DNA from 2 places in the Flavonifractor hominis genome. Region 1 is predicted to be linked to the other one. Evidence: riboswitches for the same ligand, from Rfam matches in the RefSeq annotation. Region 1 holds a riboswitch; the other holds the start of a gene.
The links. A riboswitch is a leader RNA that binds a small molecule or an ion and turns the genes downstream of it on or off. The one in region 1 is predicted to bind lysine.
Positions count from the first base shown of each region.

Region 1 (10,371 bases):
GCCTTGACGCCTTCTTCTTCCTCGGGAGTCAGGTCCACATATTTCTTCAGGTCCTCCAGGGTCTCCACGCGATTCTTGACTTGCCAGTGCCAGTCATTCCACTCTTCGTCGGTCACGTTGGGGAACAGGATCTTACGACGGGACTCTACCATAACAAGGTCATCCTTTCTAAATGAAAATAGGTGCGTTGGGAAGAACAAATGCTGAATGCAGCCAACTGCGTGCCGAATACGGGGGGAGAAGGTTGGGGAGGAGGAGTTCCCGCCGCATTCCGCGTGGAGTGCAGCATCAGCAGCAGTCTACTTTTAAAATTACAGATACTTCTTCTCGAAGTAGGCCTTCAGCTGGGGATTCTCGCGGAGCTCGGACAGGGTGATCTCAGCATGGTCCTTGGTGTAGCCGTTGCCAACGATCATGGTGACATCCTTTCCGCAGCCCTCGGCGCCCAGAGCGGCCTTGGCAAAGTCGGTGGCCATGGAGAAGAAGTAGACGGTGCCGTTGTCATGGACGGGCAGAATGGCGGCCATCTCGCAGGCGGGGACGTTAACGATCAGAATGGATACGTCATACTCCTTGCCGCCGTTGACGGCCAGAGACTTCTCCAGCACCTCCACGGGGTTGGTGGCGGAGCCAACGATGGCGTGGTGGCACAGGTTCATGCTCTTGAGCAGGTCGGCGTCCTCCTGGCAGATGACCAGGGCCACCACATTGCCGGTGGGGCCAACGCGCTTCATGGCCTCGTAGCAGCACATCATGCCGCCCTTGCCAGCGCCGCCCAGAATCAGAACGCTGTCGCCGGGTTTGACCAGCTTGGCGGTCTGGGCGGGAGCGCCGGCCACATCCAGGGCAGCCAGAGCCAGCTCCTCGCTCATGTCGTCGGGCAGCTTGGCATACAGGCCGGACTCAAACAGGATGGCCTGAGCGTCCACATCCACACGGTCGATCTCGGGGTGGATGGCTTTGATCTTATTGATCTTCAGAGGAGTCAGAGACAGAGAGACCAGGGAGGCAATCTTGTCGCCCACCTTCAGGTCGATCTTACCAGCCAGATCCTCGCCGATCTCACGGACGGTGCCGATGAACATACCGCCGGAGCCAGTGACCGGGTTCTGCATTTTGCCGCGCTCATTGACGATATCCAGGATCATCTGCTCGGTCTTGCCCAGATCCTTGCCGCAGGCTTCATAGATCTGAGTGAAGGAGGCAGAATCGATGTTCAGTGCGGACACGTCGCACAGGATCTCGTTGGAGTAGCACTCCATGGTGTTGTCGATCTTCTTGGCTGCCTGGGTCAGCAGGCCCTGGGGCTCGATGACGCGGTGGGTGCCGTACTTGTTGCCTTTCTTCTGCATGGAAGATTCCTCCTGTTTCATTGAGTGTTGGGGTGGTTGGGGAGATGTATGGTTGGGGAGATAAGTAAAACAGAGTCAGCGGCTCAGGCCAGCGACAGAATCTTGCGGGCCTCGTCCGGAGTGGCAATCTCACGGCCCAGTTCTTTGGCCAGGCGGACTACCTTTTCCACCAGTTCACCGTTGGAAGCGGCTTTGTGACCTTTTTCCAGGTAGATGTTATCCTCAAAGCCCACGCGGACGTTGCCGCCCATCACAATGCCGGCGGCCACCATCGGCCAGGCGCCCCGGCCGATGCCAGTGACAGTCCAGGTGGACCCGGCGGGAATCTGCTTCACCAGGTAATCCAGGTTACCCACAGTGGCGGGGGTGCAGCCGGACACGCCCAGTACGAAATTGAACTGCATGGGTGCGCCGGGGACCAGACCCTTGTTGGCCATGTTCACGATGGTGTCCAGATGGCCAATCTCGAAGCACTCGTACTCGGGCTTGATGTTATTTTCGATCATGCGCTTGCCGAAGGCACGCATGGTGGGCATATCATTGACAAAAATGTCATCGCCGAAATTGCAGGTGCCGCAATCCAGAGTGGCCATCTCAGGGCACAGCTCGGTGGGCTGGAGCCGCTCTTCGGGGGTCATGCCGGTAGCGCCGCCGGTGGATGGGATCAGGATTACGCCGGGGCAAGCCTCTTTGATGGCATCCAGCACGACCCGGAACCGCTCACGGTCCTGAGTGGGGGTGCCGTCGTCTTCCCGGACGTGGACGTGGATGACCGCAGCGCCCGCCTCAAAGGCGCTCTTGGCCTCCCGGACCATTTCGTCCACCGTGTAAGGAACCGCGGGATTATGCTCTTTGGTGACCTCCGCGCCGCAGATGGCCGCGGTGATGATCAGTTTTTCCATGACACGCCTCCTCAAAAAAATAAACGCCATCCCGCCATGGAAAAGGGTCCTCCTGGCGGGATAGCGCTTCATGAACAAAAAAACACTACTCATGTCCGCGGGAGGGGTACTCTCGTTCAGACACAAATAGCGCTTCATGTGACTCATGACAATCCGTGAGCGCTGGGCCCACGGCTCAGGGGGAGGGCTGTACGATTCACGTCCCCCTTCGGCGGAGCGGACATTCACAGAACACATCGGGCTCGCCAGCCCTTAACATTGTTCTCCTACCTTGCACTCCGCGCCTCTATCCATGCGTATTATTCACTTTTGACAAATTCACTATAACGCAGCCAAAATGATTTGTCAACTATTTTTTAGGAAATTTGGTTTATAAAATTTTTCTCCCGCCGGAGGACTTTTGTATGCTGCAACAGGACGCTGGTAATGTGCCGCTGCGGTAGAGTAAAAAAGAGACCGCCCCGATTTAGGGGCGGTCTCCCAAAGCTTACAGATCGGCCTGGAACAGTTCCATCAGTGCTTCATCCAGCTTTAAAAGCCGGCAGACACGCAGTGCATCCCGGGGACAGGGGGCTCCAGGCGGGGCGGGCAGCAGGTGGTAGTCCATCCGCCGGGCGATGCGTTTGCGGGGATCGTCTCCCTCATCCCCCTGAATGTCCCGCACCAGGCCCGCTACCTGATAGTGGGCCCCGGCCACATCGGAGACGCCATCGTAGTGGGTGGTCATGAGGGCGACGCAGTCCAGTGTGCCCAGATGGCGTACCAGGGCGCGGGCCAGGGCGGCGCCCTCTTGGGGATTGGTGCCCCGGGCAAATTCATCCAGTGCCACAAAGAAAAACTGCCCGCGGGTTTTGCACAGCAGCTGGTCCAGCAAGTGGACCTCACGGCCGAAGGAGGATAGACCGCCGCTTCCCGGTCCGCTGTCGGCCAGGATAAGTTCCACCCGGTGGAACAGAGGCAGCCGGGCTGCGCGTGCAAATACAAAGAATCCGCACTGGCACAGCAGCAAGCTAAGTACGGTAGCGCGCAGAGAGACGGTCTTGCCGCCCATATTGGCGCCGGTAATGACCGTACATCCCCGGTGCAGATGCAGGTCCAGAGAGGTGAACTGCTCCCCCCGGGCGGCCAGATCTTCCGCCACCTGGGGATGGATGACCTCATGCAGCTCGATGGAACCGTCTTCGCTCAGGGTGGGGCGGACACACTGGAAACGCAGGGCCAGCTTGGCCTTGGCAACGATCAGATCCAGGTGTCCCAGCGCCTGCATACAGGCAAGAAAATCTTCCCGCCAGGCCATCAGCTTTCCGGTGAGCATGACCCGTACCTCCAGCTCCAGCTGGTCTTCCTGTACAGCCAGTACCCGGCGTTTCTCCAGCAGCGGGCCCCGTTTCTCCTCCTGGGTCATGCGGATGGCTTTTTCCAGCTTGGCCTTCTCCGCACGCAGGGGGGCCAGATCGTTGTGGTAACTGTTGACGATGGAGAAGGTGGGCAGACGCCGCCCCTCCGGGTCCATCAGCTCCAGCGCGTCGGACAGGGAGGGAAACGTGATGCCAGCCAGAGCGGGCATGGCGGCATAGGCCTGGTTTACCTGCTCCATGGTAACCAGAAAATGCTTGATCTCAAACAGCTCCACCAGATCGAACGGGGCACCGGGGTCCCGGTCAAAGGAGCCCCGGATATCGTGGAACAGAGGCAAGCAGCGGGTTACGCCCCGCAGGGCCGCCGCCGCATCCTTCCGGGCAGAAGCATCCAGACGGGGAGTCTCACAGCAACAGGACTCGGTCTGCTGGGAGGCAGTGCCACCGGCGGCCCAAAGTTCCATGGCCAGAGCCACATTGTCCAGCTCCTGCTCCAGCTCTTCCTCATCCCCGGGGCCATACCAGCGGGGATTGCGTGCAGCCTGTTTGCCGAAGGGAGACAGGGGGCTCAGGCGCTCAAGCACCCACTGAAAGCCCGCGTTCTCCCGCAGTTCATGAGTCAGTTCCATGGCTTACTCCTCCTTTACGTTCACAACCGGCAGGTCCAGGGCCTCCTGGAGGGCATGGACAAACCGGTCAGCCTCAAAATGCCAGCCGTAGGCCGACCAGGGGTTGGCGGCGACAGCGGCAATGGTCAGCTCCCGGCGTACCGCCAACTCACCGCCGCTGCGCAGGAACAGTTCCAGCGCGGCACGGCCAGCCAGCACATGGGTAGCGTCGGATGCCACCAGGGTGGTGGGTGCTCCACGGCGGGCCAGGGTCTTGAGCAGCGGGTCAGTAATCCCACCCGCTGCCCAGACCACCATAGGCTGTCGGGGGAGTTTGTTCCATTTGGGGGCGCCCGACTCATCCAAAGGCAGCTCAGCTGGTTCTCCCTCGGGGGTGAAGAGAGCAAAGCGGGCCTCCAGAGCGTCCAGCGCCTGACACAGGCGAGTATTTTCTGGACGCTTGCGGGCAAAGAGCCAGCAGGTGTGAGCGGTTTCAGCTACTACCAGCTCCATATTCCGGTCCAGGGATGCGCCGGTGCACAGCAGGGCCACGCCCTCCACTCCGGCGCCGGCCAGGGATTTGCGCCCGGCAGCCCCGTCGATGAGTACGCGCTGGGCACCCAGTTCCCGGAAACGCTGGGTCAGAGGGGGCAACTGTCCGGCGGCTGAGGGTCCGGCCAACTGGACATAGCCGTCGGACAGGGCACGAAATACCCCTACCGGCCCAAGAGGGGTCATCACATCGGTGAGGTCGACCACCTCCAGTGTGGCGTCACACAGGGAGAGCATTCCTCGGGCAGTGGCAAACAGATCGCCGGCCTTCAGGTACAGGTCGGGTTTTTCTGTGCCGGTGACCAGGTCGGTACATTCCCCGTCCCGGCCCACCGAAGTCAGGCCGAGGCATTCCTCACCCAACTCATTCATCAGGCGGCGCATGGTGGTGGTCTTGCCGGCGTTTTTGCAAAGGCCGATCAACGTCACGGGGGACGCGTCTCCCACCAGCGGCGCTAACAGCTGTTCCAAAATAGGACCTCCCATCCAGTGAAAATTTGGTCTGATTGTCAAAGCCATTATAAGAGCCGGGCGCGGACGCTGTCAATGACAGAAAAAAACGGCGCAGTCCAAACGACTGCGCCGCAAGGGATAGAGAGGATATGTTTCAGGCGTGACGATCCATTTCCTCCACGATGTTTACCGCTGTGCGGTATACGCCTTCAAAATCCACGTGGGGATTGTAGAGCCCCTCCAGCTCATCGTGCATAGCCTTGGCTTGGGCCAGAGCCTCCACGGCCTCGTCGGTCAGGGCGGCGGCCACCTTGCGGGAAAATTTGAGCCGGGCCTTATTCCGGCGCAGCAGCTCCGGGTCCAGCATGGCGTCCAGCCGGATACGGCGATAGGGACGGCGGGGATAGGGCTGGGCGGGGGAGGAGGAGAGGAAAGCCAGGGACAGCGAGGGGATGAGCAGGTGCTCCATCCGGTCGGGGGCCATGGGGGAGGGGCAGACGATGATGTCATGTCCCGCCGACAGAGCGCCGGCGGCCAGGTGATGGAGCATGCCGTGGGCCAGACCGTAAGTGTCGGACAGCTCGTAGACACGTTTACATAATGCATCGGCAGTGCTGTAATTGCACAGCACGCCCTTCCAAGTGACACCGCCCAGGAAGCGCTGAACAGACCGACCGTCCTCCAGGGCGGTCTTTTTGACCTCCCGGGAGAGGATGCCCCGGGCACGCTTGGCCATCTTGGCTTCTAAGACCTGAGTAGACAGGAGTGCACGCATATCCTCTTCGATTTGGGCTGCGGCGGTGAGGCAGCGGTAAGCCCGGCTGTAGCAGGCCTTGTAGCCTTTCATGCATCCCATCAGTTCCGAGCGGACGGTTTGAAGGGCGTCGCGGTCGTAGTAGTTTCCTAAGTTTACGTAATGTTCAACCAGACCGGGGTAGGACGGCTCTACCACGTGGGGAGCGGTGCCGTCCACCAGGGCGGTTTTCCGCTCCGGAATGAGCACAGCATCCAGGGAGTCCGGATCGCCGGAGCAGACGATGTACTCTACCTGAAGGCCGCGTTCCTCCATGGCTTTGCCCACCTTGCGCATCAGGGAGGATTTGCCGCAGCCGGGACCGCCCTTGAGGATATAGATATCCCGGGCCTGGGCCGGGTCAATCAGCTGGTCGTAGAGGGAGTAAAAGCCGGTGGGGGCGTTGGCGCCCAGGAAAAAGGAGACCTGCGGTTCACTTTGCATAAATGACCCTCCAATATCTGAGTTTCTCACCCCAGCGTATGCCGGAGCGGAAGGGAGGGTGCGGCAGTTCAGGGCTGATTCTGGAAGAAATAGGGCAGCTCCTGCAACAGCATGGAGGCCGCCGGGGAAAGGGCGCGGCTGCGGTGATAGAGCAGATAAAACTCCCGGGTCAGCAGAGGGTTGGAGTCGGGAAAGAGGAGGATTTGGCCGGCGGCAGCCTGGTCACGAGCGGCATAGGAGGAGACGATGGCGATGCCCAGGCCGTTTTTTACGCCCTGCAGGATGCTCTCGGTGCTGTCAAGCTGGGCGGTCAAGGTCAGCTCCCGGGGGTCCAGACCGATGCCCCGCAGATACTGTTCTCCCTGCTTTCTGGTGCCCGAGCCGGGCTCCCGCACCAGAAAGGGGGCGCAGCGGAGCACTTCGGGGGTCATGCGGCCGTTCAGCGCCCGATATTCCGCAGTGTTCGGCGTGATGATGACCAACTGTTCGGTGAGAAAGGGTACGCACAAAAGCCCCGTACGCTGGACCGGTGCGCCCACGATGCCAAGCTCCGCTCCGTTTTCGCTCATCCACTGGGCCACCTGGCCGCTGTCCCCCTGCCGGACCTGAAAAAAGACCTGAGGATAGCGCTGGCGCAGGGAGGGGAGCACCTGGGGCAGCAGGTACTGGGAGGGAACGGTGGAGGCGGCGATGGACAGGGTCCCTGCAATGGAGCAGGCGGCGGTGCGCACCTCCTGTTCGGCCCGCTGGCACAGGCCCAGGATCTCCCCGGCGTACCGGGCCAACACCCGGCCGGGCGGGGTAAGATGCAGCTGTTTGGTGGAGCGCACCACCAGACGGGTCCCAAGCTCCTCCTCCAGCGCGCTCATGTGGGCGCTGACGGTGGGCTGGGTGAGGTAGAGGGCCTCCGCCGCCTTGGAAAAGCTGCGCAGGCGGGCTACCTGGACAAAAATCTCCAGCTGTTTGAGCTGCATAGCGGACCTCCTCATTGTGTTTTTAAAAGAAATGGGGTATAGTGTAGCCAGAAAAAGCAAAGGGGGTGGATGTATGCCGTATGAAAAACTGCGCCTGACCGCCATGACCACGGCCGGTGGGTGAGGGGCCAAATTAGGGCCGGGAGTCCTAAACGATATTTTGTCCGGTCTGCCCCGGACCGCCGACCCCAATCTGCTGGTCGGCTTTGATTCCAGCGACGATGCTGCGGTCTACCGTGTCAGCCCCGACGTGGCCATGATCCAGACGGTGGACTTCTTCCCGCCTGTGGTGGACGACCCCTATACCTTTGGTCAGATCGCCGCAACCAACGCCCTCTCCGACGTGTACGCCATGGGCGGACAGCCCCGGCTGGCCATGAATCTGCTGGCCGTGCCCTCCTGCCTGCCGCTGGAGGCGGTGGGCGCGATCCTGGAGGGAGGCGCGTCCAAGGTAGCTGAGGCCGGTGCGGTCATTGCCGGGGGCCACAGCATTGAAGATCCGGAGCCCAAATACGGCCTGTGTGTCACCGGACTGGTCCACCCCGACGCCATACTCACCAACAGCGGCGCCCGGGAGGGGGATATCCTGGTGCTCACCAAGGCGCTGGGTACCGGTATTCTCACCACCGCAGCCAAGGCGGAGCTGCTCACCCCCGCGGAGCTACAGGAGATGACCGGGCTGATGACCACCCTCAACAAGGCGGCGGCCGAGGCGGCTGTGCCCCTGCGCCCCAACGCCTGCACCGATGTGACGGGCTTTGGGCTTATCGGCCACGCCCGGGAGATGGCCCAGGGGGCGGGGTGTACCGTGGAGCTCTGGCCCGGACGCATCCCTATCCTGCCCAAGGCACTGGAGCTGGCCCGGGACGGGATCATCCCCGCCGGAGCCTACCGCAACCTGGATTTTGCCGGGGGCGATGTGGCAGTGGATGGGAACTTCCCACAGGAAGTGCTGGACGCCCTCTACGATCCCCAGACCGCCGGCGGATTACTGCTGAGCGTACCCGAGGCCAAGACGGCGGAACTGCTGGAGCGCATGGCCGACCGCGGCGTATCCGCCGTGGCGGTGGGTGCGGTGCGCCGGCGCGGAGAAAAGATGGTGTACCTGAGACAGGTGTAGACCGGGCCCCCCGGACGGCACAGCCGTCCGGGGGTTTTATTATAAAACACTTTATAGAAAAAAGCGATAAAGTATAGAGAAAATATGGAAAAAATCAAGTTCCAATTCCGGACAGGCAAGGGTATGATAGGGACAGAGAGGACCATATGGAAAAGGAGGTCATTTGTGTGACAACGAAACGAGAGCATCTGTTCCTGATCCTGGCCGGGCTGGTGGTAGGCGCGGCGTCGGTGGTGTTGGTGGCCCTGGGCAATCCGGTGAACATGGGCTTCTGCATTGCCTGTTTCCTGCGGGACATAGCCGGCGGCGTGGGACTGCACCGGGCCCCCATCGTACAGTACATCCGTCCTGAGATCATCGGCCTGGTGCTGGGCGCCATGGTGATGGCCCTGGCGGGCCGGGAATTCAAAGTGCGGGGCGGCTCCTCCCCCATGACCCGGTTCGTGCTGGGCTTTTGCGTGATGGTGGGGGCGCTGATGTTCCTGGGCTGCCCGCTGCGCATGGTCATCCGCCTGGGCGGCGGCGACGGCAACGCCATTCTGGGCCTCATCGGCTTTATTGTGGGGATTTTTGTGGGCACGCTGTTTTTGAAAAAGGGCTTCTCGCTGAAGAAGTCCCAGCCCCAGGCCATGGTGGAGGGGCTGCTGATGCCCGCCGTCAACGTGGCCCTGCTGGTGCTGGTAATCGCGGCTCCCGCCTTCCTGTTCTTCTCCACGGAGGGCCCCGGCTCCATGCGGGCGCCCATTGCGGCGGCTCTCATTGCCGGGCTGGTGGTGGGCGCGCTGGCCCAGCGCACCCGGCTGTGCATGGCTGGCGGCATCCGGGACGCCATGATGCTGCGGGACTTCCATCTGCTGATGGGATTTGTGGCCATCTTCGCGGCGGTGCTGGTGGGCAACCTGATCGTGGGCGGTATGGGCCTGCGGGGCGGCTTTACCCCCGGTTTTGCCGGACAGGCCGTGGCCCACACCGACGGACTTTGGAACCTGCTGGGCATGGTGCTGGTGGGCTTGGGCTCCGTGCTGCTGGGCGGCTGCCCCCTGCGGCAGCTCATCCTCTCGGGCAGCGGCAACAGCGACTCCTCCGTGGCCGTACTGGGCATGGTGACCGGGGCCGCCTTCTGCCATAACTTCGGGCTGGCCTCGTCCACCGACGGGCCTACGCTGGCCGGCAAGATCGCCGTCATCATCGGCTTGGTCGTGGCGTGTGCCATCGGCGGGGCCAATACCAAGAAAGTGTGAGGTGCGGATTATGAACCAGATCGACGCCAGGGGCTACTCCTGCCCCGAACCGGTACTCATGACCAAAAACGCCCTGAAAAACGGCACCCCCCTTGTGGTGCTGGTGGACAGCGAGACGCCGCTGCAGAATGTCCGGCGCTTTGCCTCCAACCACGGCTACCAGGTCAGCTGGAAAGCGGTGGGGGAAGACTATGAGATCACCATCTCCTGACATGGACCAGATCGCCACCTTTTACACCCACTTCGGGGCGCTGCAATTTCACAAGCGGCTCAAAAGCCAGGGAGATCAGGCTGTGCTGATGCCGGTGCCGCGGAAGCTCTCCGCCTCCTGCGGGACCTGTGTGCGCTTTACGCTCCCGTTTGATCCGGCATGGGCCGGGGAGGACCTGGAGGCGGTCTATGCCGCTGAGGAGGGTACGTACCGGCTGCTGTTTGAAAACCAAGAGGAATAGCATACAGGGCCGCGGGAGGCTTGTACCCCCCGCGGCCCTGTGTTATACTGAAAAAAACAGCGGGGGGTAGCGCATATGCAGACGATGGTGATCGGCATCGCGGGAGGGACAGGGTCGGGCAA
Region 1 is NZ_JBBMFT010000006.1:23,506-33,876, forward strand. Features, by position in the region: gene kamA (lysine 2,3-aminomutase) at 1-152, opposite strand, end outside; gene kdd (L-erythro-3,5-diaminohexanoate dehydrogenase) at 312-1,352, opposite strand; gene kce (3-keto-5-aminohexanoate cleavage enzyme) at 1,436-2,254, opposite strand; lysine riboswitch at 2,374-2,551, opposite strand; gene kamC (lysine 5,6-aminomutase reactivase ATPase KamC) at 2,742-4,241, opposite strand; gene kamB (lysine 5,6-aminomutase reactivase subunit KamB) at 4,245-5,243, opposite strand; gene WMO45_RS10155 (hypothetical protein) at 5,380-6,462, opposite strand; gene WMO45_RS10160 (selenium metabolism-associated LysR family transcriptional regulator) at 6,531-7,436, opposite strand; gene selD (selenide, water dikinase SelD) at 7,510-8,556, shown strand; gene yedE (YedE family putative selenium transporter) at 8,724-9,797, shown strand; gene WMO45_RS10175 (sulfurtransferase TusA family protein) at 9,808-10,008, shown strand; gene WMO45_RS10180 (putative Se/S carrier protein) at 9,989-10,249, shown strand; gene udk (uridine kinase) at 10,325-10,371, shown strand, end outside.

Region 2 (10,371 bases), on a different contig from region 1:
CAGTCGGTGGACCTGGTGAAATACGGCATCAGCCCCGGGGAGCTCAAGAGCGTGGTGAACGCCGTGGGCCTGGCGGCCCTCATCGACCCCAAGCACCCCGACGCGGCCCTGCTCAACTACCTGGCCTACGACGCCGACAAGCTGGACAAGCTGCTGGAGGACCCCCGGCTGCTGCGCACCCCCATCGTCCGCAACGGGCGGCAGGCCACCGTGGGCTACTGCCCCGAGATCTGGCAGAGCTGGACGTGACCAAACGGCCGGCCCGGGCAGTGCCCGGGCCGGCCGTCGCGTTTCAGTACCGGGCGGCGGCGGCGGCCAGCTGCTCCCGCATCCGCCGGGCCGCCCAGTCGGGCCCGGCGATGTAGGCTCCCTCCCCCAGGGCGAACAGCCACCCCAGAAAGGCCGGGTCCACCGCCGTGGACACCGCGGCGGTGCACCACCCCTCCTCCCCGGGGCGGAAGGATACCTCCGGCCCGAAGCGGTCCCGCACCGCCCCGGCCAGCTCCGCCCGGCAGCGCAGGGTGATCTCCTCCGGGGCGGGCGCATATACTGTCCGGTCCGGACCCGCCCCCGTCAGCGCGGTGACCACCAGCCCCTCCATCCGGTCCACCCGGTAGCGTCCGGCCTGTCCGGTGTGCTGGTCCACCCCCGCCAGGGTATAGTGCCCCTGGGTCCACAGCAGCTCCGCCGGGTCCACCAGACAGCGCGCGGAAACCGCTTCATTGGCTTTTTCCCTATACTCCGGGTATTGAAACAGGACGATTTTTCGATTTGTGATCGCCGTATGGAGTTTATCCACGTTGGAACACAGCCCTTTGTCCAGCTCCGCCGCCCGCCGGTCCACCCGGACCCGCCGCTGGCGCAGCTGTCCGGCCTGGTGGGTGCTGGCCAGGGCGGACAGAGCGGCGGAGAGCTCCTCGGCCCGCCCGGCGGGCACCAGGGGGCACAGCTGCACCGCGTCGGTCAGCAGCTTGAGCTGCCCCAGGTCCAGGGGCCGCTTGCCCAGGTACCACCCCGCCTGCCGCCCCTTCCGGCTGCGCACGTCCACCCCCGCCGCCCGCAGGGCCTGGATGTCGGTGTAGATGCTCTTGCGCTCGGCCCGGATGCCCGCCCCGGCCAGAGCGTCGATGAGCTCCTGCAGGCGCATGGGGTGGCTCTCGTCGGTGCGCTCCCACAGCAGCCGCCACAGCAGCAGCAGCTTTTCCTTCTGATTGGCCCGTTTGGCCATGGCGCTCCCCTCCTTTTCGCCTCCCAGTCTAGCACAAACCAAGTCCCATAAACCGGACCGATTCATCACCGCCTGTGAGAAATGAGGGATTTCCATGCATCTGCTCGTACAACTGCCCCTTTGTCCCCTGCGCGCCGCCCCCTCCGCCGATGCCGAGCGGACGGACGAGGTGCTGTGTGGCTGGCCGGTGGAGCCGCTGGAGGAGGCGGCCGGCGGCTGGCTCCGGGTGCGCACCCACTACCGCTATGAGGGCTATCTGCCCGCCCACGCCCTGACGGCCGCCCCCGACGGCGTTCCGGCCCGGCAGCTGGCGGTGGGGGCCGCCTTTGCCGACGTGCTGGCCCGCCCGGAGGTAGACGCCCTGCTGCTGGCCACCCTGCCCCGGGGGTCCCTTACGGCCCCGGTGAGGGAGCCGGAGGGGGGCTGGCAAAAAATCACCCTCCCGGACGGCCGGGAGGGCTATACAAAACGGAGTCTTTTGGTCCCATATTACGCTGTACCCCCCGCGCTGCCCCAGGAGGAACTGCGCCGGCGGGCGGTGGAGCGGGCCTGCTCCTACCTGGGCACCCAGTACCGCTGGGGGGGCAAGTCCCCGTCGGGGATCGACTGCTCGGGGCTGACCTTCATGGCCTGGTTTTTCAGCGGGGTGCTCCTCTACCGGGACGCCCGGCTGGTGGAGGGCTTTGCCGCCCGCCCCATCCCCTTCGACCAGCGCCAGCCGGGGGACCTGCTCTATTTCCCCGGCCACATCGCCCTCTACCTGGGGCAGGAGCGGTACATCCACTCCACCGCCCGGGCGGGGAGCGACGGCGTGGTCCTCAACAGTCTGGACTCCGCCGCCCCCGACTACCGGGCCGACCTGGCCGCCTCCCTGCTGGCCGTGGGCAGCGTGTTCCCCCTCACTTCTCCGGCGGAGCCATCCGCTCCAGGGCGGTGACCACCCCGCCGGACACCTGGGCCCGCAGGGTGAGCACATAGGGGCTGGGCACCACCTGGTAGCGCCTGCCCTCCTCCCGGAGGGCCTGCTCGTCCCGGGCGAAGTCCTCCAGAAACGACTGGAGGTCCCCCGTCCACACGGTGCCATCGGCCAGGGTGAGGGCCGCGTCCTCCGCCAGGCGGAAGCACTGCTCCCCCGCCGCCCGGGTCATCTGCCGGGTGTCGGGGTCCAGCTCGTAGACCCGGGCGGTGAAGAAGTCCCCGCCCTCCTCCGTGTCCAGCCGGCCGACGTAATAGCTCCCGTCGGCCAACTCTCCGGTCTGGATGGCGGTCACCCGCCCGTCCCGGAAGGTGAGCGTGCAGCTCAGGCCCCAACTGCTCATGAGCCCCACCTGCCGCTCCAGCTCCTCCAGATCTCCGGCTTCGGCGTCCACCTCGGCCTCCTGCCAGGGGCTGTCCTCGCCCACCGCGCCGTCGTCCTCGGTGTAGAGGATGCGCCGCGCCCCGGCATCCACCCCGTGGACCACCGCCGCCACCGTGCCGTTCCCCTCCGCCGGGGCGGGGCTCTCCACGGCCGGGGTCTGGCTCTCCGCCGGGGCCGGACTCTCCTGGGGATCGGCGGTGCAGGCCACCAGGCCGCCCCCCAGCAGGCAGGCGCACAGCACCAGCGCCAGGGCGGCCCGCCCCCGGCGGGTGCGCCCGGCCTGCATCAGGGCGGAAAAGCGCTCCCTGCGCCCCCGGGCCCCGCCGGTAAAGGAGCTGGTCAGGGGGGCCGGTCCCCCCGCGGGCACAAAGCTCAGCAGCGCCCTGCCGTACCGCTGCCGCCAGGCCCGGTCCTTCCCCGCCAGCACCGCCGCGTCGCAGGCGATCTCCAAATCCCGCTCCGCCGCCCGGCGCAGCAGCCACACCAGGGGATTGAACCAGTGCAGGGCGCACACCCACACCAGCAGCAGCTGGTACCACAGATCCCGCCGCCTGGCGTGCATGGCCTCGTGGGCCAGGGCGAAGGCCCGCCGCTCCCCCTCCACCCCCTCGGGCAGGAGGATGCGCGGCCGCGCCAGCCCCACCAGCACCGGGGAGGACAGCAGGGCGCAGCCCTCCACCGGCAGGCCCTCATACTGCCCCTCCGGCGTGCACCACCGGCGGGTCCGCCGGCGGAAGCGGACATAGCTGCCCAGCTGTACCGCCAGCACCACCCCCGCTCCGGCGGCCCACACCAGGGCCAGGGCCTGCTCCGCCGTCACCCGGGGGGCGGGGCGCTCCTCCGCCGCCTGAGGCAGGGACGCCGGCTGCTCCGGCCGGGCCGGAAGGACGGCCGGCTCCGCCGCCGCCGGTGCGGGGACCTCCAGCCGGACCGGGGCCCGGGGCAGGCTCACGTTGAGGGGGACCGCCAGGCGCAGGGCCACCAGCAGCCAGACCCAGCAGCGCCACTGGGGCCGGAACCGGCCCTTCCACACCGGCCCCAGGGCCAGCAGCAGGGCGATGAGGGCCCCCATGCTGATGCTTACCTCCGCCAGGGCGGCCAGGATGCCTGTCATCCTACTCCCCTCCTTTCAAAATCTCCTCCAGCTCCCTGCGCTCCCGCTGGGAGAGGTCCGGGCTGTCCATCAGCGCGGCCACCAGGCTGGGCAGGGACCCGCCGTGGAGCCGCTGGAAAAAGTCCCGGCTCTCCTGGGCCAGGTAGTCCCCCCGGGCCACCAGCGGGGTGTAGCGGTTGCTGCGCCCCTGCTTCTCCCGGCGGACGAAGCCCCGCTCCTCCAGCCGGGAGAGCAGCTTGATGAGGGTGGCGGTCTGCCACCGCTTTCCCGGCAGGGCCGCCATCACTGCGGCGGAGGAGGCGGGATACTCCTCCTGTCTCCACAGGGCCTGCATGACCTCCAGTTCCGCGTCGGGCAGATGTTCCATGTCCACTCCTCCTTTAGACATTTGTCTATATTCGCATTTTACAATTGTCTTATCGTTTTGTCAAGCAAAACCGGCGCGCGGAAATCCGCGCGCCGGTCGTTTTACTTTGCCTCCCGGTCCCGCACGAAGATGTGCTTGACGTGGGGCAGGCTGGTCTGGCGTACATCCACCTCAAAGCGTGGAAGGGATTTGATCATCTGGGTCAGCTTGGAAAAGCCGAAGTTGCGGGGGTCGAAGTCCCGCTGTTTTTTTACCAGCAAATTGCCCAATTCGCCCATAAAGGCGTAGCCCTCTTCGTCGGCCAGCATCTCCACCGAGTCGGCGATGAGGGTCACCACGTTCTGGGGCACCCGGGCGGCTGGCTCGGACTCCCGGGCGGGGGCCTCCTCGGGCTTCTTTTTGCCGCTTTTCTTGGGCTTGGCGGGCTCCTTGGCCGGTTCGGTCCGGGCGGCCTCTTCGGCCCGGGCCTGCTCGGCGGTGGAGCGGATGACCTCGATATACACAAACTTGTCGCAGGCCACGATGAAGGGATTGGGGGTCTTTTTCTCCCCCATGCCGTAGACCTTCTTGCCCGCCTCCCGCAGGCGGATGGCCAGGCGGGTGAAGTCGCTGTCGCTGCTCACCAGCACGAAGCCGTCCACCTGGCCGGTGTACAAAATGTCCATGGCGTCGATGATCATGGCCGAGTCGGTGGAGTTCTTCCCGGTGGTGTAGCTGTACTGCTGGACGGGGGTGATGGCGTTTTCCAGCAGCAGGGGCTTCCAGGAGGCCAGGTTGGGGGTGGTCCAGTCCCCGTAGATGCGCTTGATGGTGGGGGTGCCGTACACCGCCACCTCGGCCATCACGTCGCCCAGGGCGGAGCGGGGGGCGTTGTCCGCGTCGATGAGCACCGCCAGGCGCAGGTCGTTGGGCTGGGACATGGCCGGCTCAGCCCCGGCCCTGCCGGCGGCGGACGATCTGCTCCACCTGGGCCAGCTGCTCCACGGTGTTGACGCCCAGCATCTCCTCGGCGGTGCAGGTGGGGCAGGCCCCCACCCGGCCGCCCTTGGCCAGGATGTAGGCTGGGGCGTCGGTCAGGTAGTATTCCCCCTGGGCGTTGTTGGGGCGCAGCTGGTCCAGGGCCTGCCACAGGGGGCCGGCCTCAAAGACGTAGACGCCTACGTTGAGCTCCCGGATGGCCTTCTCCTCCGGGGTGCAGTCCTTGTCCTCCACGATGCGGGCAAAGCGCCCCTCCCCGTCCCGGACGATGCGGCCGTAGGGCAGCTCCTCGTCGGACACCGCCGAGAGCAGGGTGCAGTCGTTGCCCTCCCGGCGGTGGGTCTCCAGCAGGGACTCGTAGGTCTCCCGGCGCATGAGGGGCATATCCCCGTAGCAGACCAGCACGCTGCCCGCAAAGCCCTCCAGGGCCTGCCGGGCGCACTGCACGGCGTGGCCGGTGCCCTGCTGGGGCTCCTGCACGGCGTGGGGGTAGTCGGGGAAGGCGGCGACCACCTTTTCCCGGTCGTAGCCCACCACCAGTACCACGTCCTCCCGGTCCAGGAAGGACAGCTCCTCCAGCACATAGCCCAGCAGGGGCCGCCCGTCGGCCTGCCGCAGGACCTTAGGCAGATCCACTCCCTCGGTGCGCAGGCGGGTGCCCTTTCCGGCCGCCAGGACGACCGCTTTTATCGTATGCTCCATGGCATTTCATCCTCTTTTCTCCCGGTTTTTCCGGGTCTGATCGAAAAAAAGTATACCATACCCGCCCCCGGCCTGCAATCGTGCCGGGTCGAAATTTTCGTGATTTTCACCATTGACTTTTTTCGGCGCGGAACTATAATGAGGGCGCTTTCGGGAAGGGGCGGTACGGCCGGCCGCTTCTGTTCCGTTTTCTGCCCTTTTTTGATTCCGGGCCCCGGGCCCATTGATTACGAGGTGGAACACTATGATCACGTTCTTTGTCTGTCTGGTGCTCCTCATCGTCGGCTACATGACGTACAGCAAGCTCGTCGAGAAGATCTTCCGCGTGGATGACCGTCCCACCCCTGCTGTGGCGCATCCCGACGGTGTGGATTACGTCCCCATGAAACCCTGGCGCATTTTTCTTGTCCAGCTGCTGAACATCGCAGGTCTTGGCCCCATCTACGGCGCTCTGTCCGGCGCCTGCTGGGGGCCGGTCGTCTACCTTTGGATCGTCTTCGGCACCATCCTGGGCGGCGGCGTACACGACTTCCTCTCCGGCATGATGAGCGAGCGCAACGACGGCAAGTCCATTTCGGAGGTCGTGGGCCTCTACATGGGCAAGGTCATCACCTTTATCATGCGGGTGTTCTCGGTGGTGCTGCTGGTGATGGTGGGCGTCAACTTCTCGGTGGGCCCCGCCGGCCTGCTGGCCGAGCTGACCCCCGACGCGCTGGGCACCATGTTCTGGCTGGTGGTCATCATGCTCTACTACCTTGTGGCCACCTTCCTGCCCATCGATAAGATCATCGGCAAGCTCTATCCCATCTTCGGCGTGTGCCTGATCATCATGGCCGCGGGCATCGGCGGCGCCATCGTCCTGACCCGTGGCAGCGACATGCCGGAGCTCACCGCCGCGGCCTTCACCGTGGTGCACCCCGACGGTCTGCCCAAGTGGTCCATGATGTTCGTCACCGTGGCCTGCGGCGCCATCTCCGGCTTCCACGCCACCCAGTCGCCCATGATGGCCCGCTGCATCACCAGTGAGAAGCAGGGCCGCAGCATCTTCTACGGCGCCATGGTGGCCGAGGGCGTCATCGCCCTGATCTGGGCCGCCGCCGGCGTGACCTTCTACACCAACCACGGCTCCCTGCTGGACGGCATGACCGGCCTGACCCAGGCCATCGCCGCCGGCGGCGCGGGGGATGTGGTGTACGACATCTCCACCACCCTGCTGGGCCCTGTGGGCGGCGTGCTGGCCATGATCGGCGTCATCGCCTGCCCCATCACCTCCGGCGACACCGCCTACCGCTCCGCCCGGCTCACCATCGCCGACTGGTTCCACATCGACCAGTCCAAGATCGGGCCCCGCGCCGCCCTGTCCGTGCCTCTGCTGGCGGTGGGCGCCGTCATCGCCCTGGCCCTGCCCTGGGACGCGCTGTGGCGCTACTTCTCCTGGGCCAACCAGACCCTGGCCATGATCGTGCTGTGGACCGGCGCGGTGTTCCTGCACAAGTTCGGCTATCCCCCCAAGGCCTGCTTTATCGCGGCCCTGCCGGCCACCTTTATGTCCGCCGTGTCGGTGACCTACTTCCTCCAGGCCCCCGAGTGCCTGAACCTGTCCACCTCCATCGCCTACCCTGTGGGCATCGTGGCGGCGGCGGTGTTCCTGGTCATCTTCATCTGGCGCACCCTGATCGTGGGCAAGGACGACGTGACTGTGCTGAACACGGCCAAGCACTGAGAATCATCTCTCCCTCTCTGCGGGACGGATCCTCCGTCCCGCATTTTTTATAACTTCTTACGAACTTTTATACGCTGTCGTATAGAAAGCTGGAGGAGCCTCCAATTGACTTTCCCCTCCGGTACAGCCTACAATATTGCCCAAGAACCAATTGTTGCGGGGTTCGCGACCGCTGCAATGATAGAGGCGCGGGATGGAAAGAGTATCCGGCAGACTGGGGCAGGCACCCCGCCGGAGAAAGGGCCATACCGCCGAAGGGCCGGCCGTTTGCCTGAGGACCGGTAGCCTGGGCCGTTGGGATAAGATCTCACGGACTGCCACATATCAACTGTGTGGAGCGCTATCATTGAGGCATTGGGCATAGGTTTCCGCCGCTCTTTCCCATTTGGGAGGAGGGGTCTGTTTGTCGATGCTCTCTTGCCGCCATGAACGCTTCCACCAGGAAGGTTCATGGCGTTTTTTGTTGTCCAAGAGCGCCAAACAACTCGACTGGAGGAAACAAACATGAGAAGAAACACCATCACCGCCCTGACCCTGACCGCCGCTTTGTCCCTGACCCTGGCCGCCTGCGGCTCGGACGGCGCCACCGGCGCCGCCGCCACGCCCGCGGCGCCCTCGTCGGCCCCTGCGGCCTCCGCCGCCCCCTCCGCCGTGCCCAGCGGCGTGGAGGACGGGGTGCTCACCGTAGGCATGGAGTGTGCCTACGCCCCCTACAACTGGACCCAGACGGACGACTCCAACGGGGCCGTGCCCATCTCCAACGTGCCCGGCGCCTACGCCAACGGCTACGACGTGATGGTCGCCCAGAAGATCTGCGATGCCAACGGCTGGGAGCTGGAGGTGGTCTCCACCGCCTGGGATTCCCTGATCCCCGCCCTGCAGAGCGGCACGCTGGACGCCATCATCGCCGGCCAGTCCATGACCGCCGAGCGCATGGCGGAGGTGGACATGGCCGGGCCCTACTACTACGCGGACATCGTCTGCGTCACCACCGCCGACAGTCCCTACGCCGACGCCCAGGGCATCTCCGATCTGGCCGGAGGCGTGTGCACCGCCCAGTCGGGCACCAACTGGTACGACACCTGCCTGCCCCAGATCCCCGACGCCCAGATCCAGCCCCCCGCTGACACCGCCCCGGCCATGATCATGTCCCTGCAGACCGGCACCGTGGACTTCATCTGCACCGACGTGCCCACCGCCAAGGGGGCCGTAGCCAAGGACCCGGACCTGGTGATCCTGGACTTCAACGGCACCGAGGACAACTTCACCTTCGCCACCCCGGAGGAGGAGGCCGAGAACATCAACATCGGCATGTCGGTGGCCAAGGGCAACACCGTGCTGCTGGACGCCATGAACGCGGTGCTCTCCCCCATGACCCGGGAGGACTTCAACGCCCTGATGGACGACGCCATCGCCGTCCAGCCGGAGGTGTAAGGCAATGGACCGCTTCCTCGCTCTGGGCCAGGACATGGCCCTGCTGTGGAGCAAGTACGCCCTGTCCTATCTGGGCGGCATCCGCAGCACCCTGCTGCTGGCCCTGGCCGCCACGGCCATCGGCTGTCTCATCGGGCTGGTGTGCGGCATTCTCAACACCATCCCCTCCAGCCCCCGGGACCCCCTGGCCCGGCGGGTGCTGCTGGGGCTGATCCGGGCCGTGGTCCGGCTGTATGTGGAGGTGTTCCGGGGCACCCCCATGGTGCTGCAGGCGGTGTTCATCTACTACGGCCTGCCCTATTTCACCAACAACTCCATGCACTTTGACAGCATCTGGGCCGCCGCCATCCTCATCGTGTCCATCAACACGGGGGCCTACATGGCCGAGTCGGTGCGGGGCGGCATCCTCTCCATCGATCCGGGCCAGGCCGAGGCGGCCCGGGCCATCGGCATGAACCACGTCCAGACCATGACGTGCGTCATCCTCCCCCAGGCCCTGCGCAACATCCTGCCCCAGATCGGCAACAATTTCATCATCAACATCAAGGATTCCTCGGTGATGTTCATCATCGGCTTTACGGAGTTCTTCGCCTTCCACCGCTACATCACCGGCGTCAACAACCTCTACTTCCCCTCGGCCGCCATTGAGATGCTGGGTTACCTGACCCTGACCCTGGTCTCCTCCTTCCTGCTGCGGCTGCTGGAGCGGCATCTGGAGGGCAGCAGCGACTACGAGCTGGTGCAGGCCGACCCGCTGACCCTGACGGCGGGCACCTACCGCTACGCGGACAAGGGAGGTGCGGCGTGATGGACAACCAACCCATTCTGGAGATCCGCCACCTGTCCAAGTCCTTCGGCAAGCACCAGGTGCTGCGGGACATCGACTTTACCGTCCGCCCCGGGGACGTGACCAGCATCATCGGCTCCTCCGGCTCGGGCAAGTCCACCCTGCTGCGGTGCATCAACCTGCTGGAGACCCCCAGCCAGGGGGAGATCCGCTTCCACGGCCGGGACGTGGCCGGGCGTGGGGTGAACCCCTCGGCCTACCGCAGCCGGGTGGGCATGGTGTTCCAGTCCTTCAACCTCTTCTCCAACCTGAACGTGCTGGAAAACTGCATGCTGGGCCAGCGGAAGGTGCTCCGCCTGGGCCGGGAGGAGGCCCGGGCACGGGCCCTGCGCTACCTGGACCAGGTGGGCATGGCCCCCTACGTGGATGCCCGGCCCCGGCAGCTCTCCGGCGGCCAGCGCCAGCGGGTGGCCATCGCCCGGGCCCTGGCCATGGAGCCGGAGGTGCTGCTTTTTGACGAGCCCACCTCCGCCCTGGACCCGGAGATGGTGGGGGAGGTGCTCTCGGTCATGCGGGAGCTGGCCGCCGGCGGCATGACCATGCTGGTGGTCACCCACGAGATGGCCTTCGCCCGAGACGTGAGCAATCAGGTGGTCTTTATGGCCGACGGCGTGATCT
Region 2 is NZ_JBBMFT010000011.1:129-10,499, reverse strand. Features, by position in the region: gene WMO45_RS12215 (arsenate reductase family protein) at 1-249, shown strand, start outside; gene WMO45_RS12210 (helix-turn-helix transcriptional regulator) at 293-1,228, opposite strand; gene WMO45_RS12205 (C40 family peptidase) at 1,323-2,165, shown strand; gene WMO45_RS12200 (M56 family metallopeptidase) at 2,128-3,702, opposite strand; gene WMO45_RS12195 (BlaI/MecI/CopY family transcriptional regulator) at 3,704-4,069, opposite strand; gene WMO45_RS12190 (NYN domain-containing protein) at 4,171-4,989, opposite strand; gene WMO45_RS12185 (NTP transferase domain-containing protein) at 4,997-5,749, opposite strand; gene WMO45_RS12180 (carbon starvation CstA family protein) at 5,994-7,472, shown strand; lysine riboswitch at 7,646-7,823, shown strand; gene WMO45_RS12175 (transporter substrate-binding domain-containing protein) at 7,977-8,906, shown strand; gene WMO45_RS12170 (amino acid ABC transporter permease) at 8,911-9,714, shown strand; gene WMO45_RS12165 (amino acid ABC transporter ATP-binding protein) at 9,714-10,371, shown strand, end outside.
Region 2: another riboswitch for lysine. It lies ahead of WMO45_RS12175 (transporter substrate-binding domain-containing protein); the one in region 1 lies ahead of kce (3-keto-5-aminohexanoate cleavage enzyme).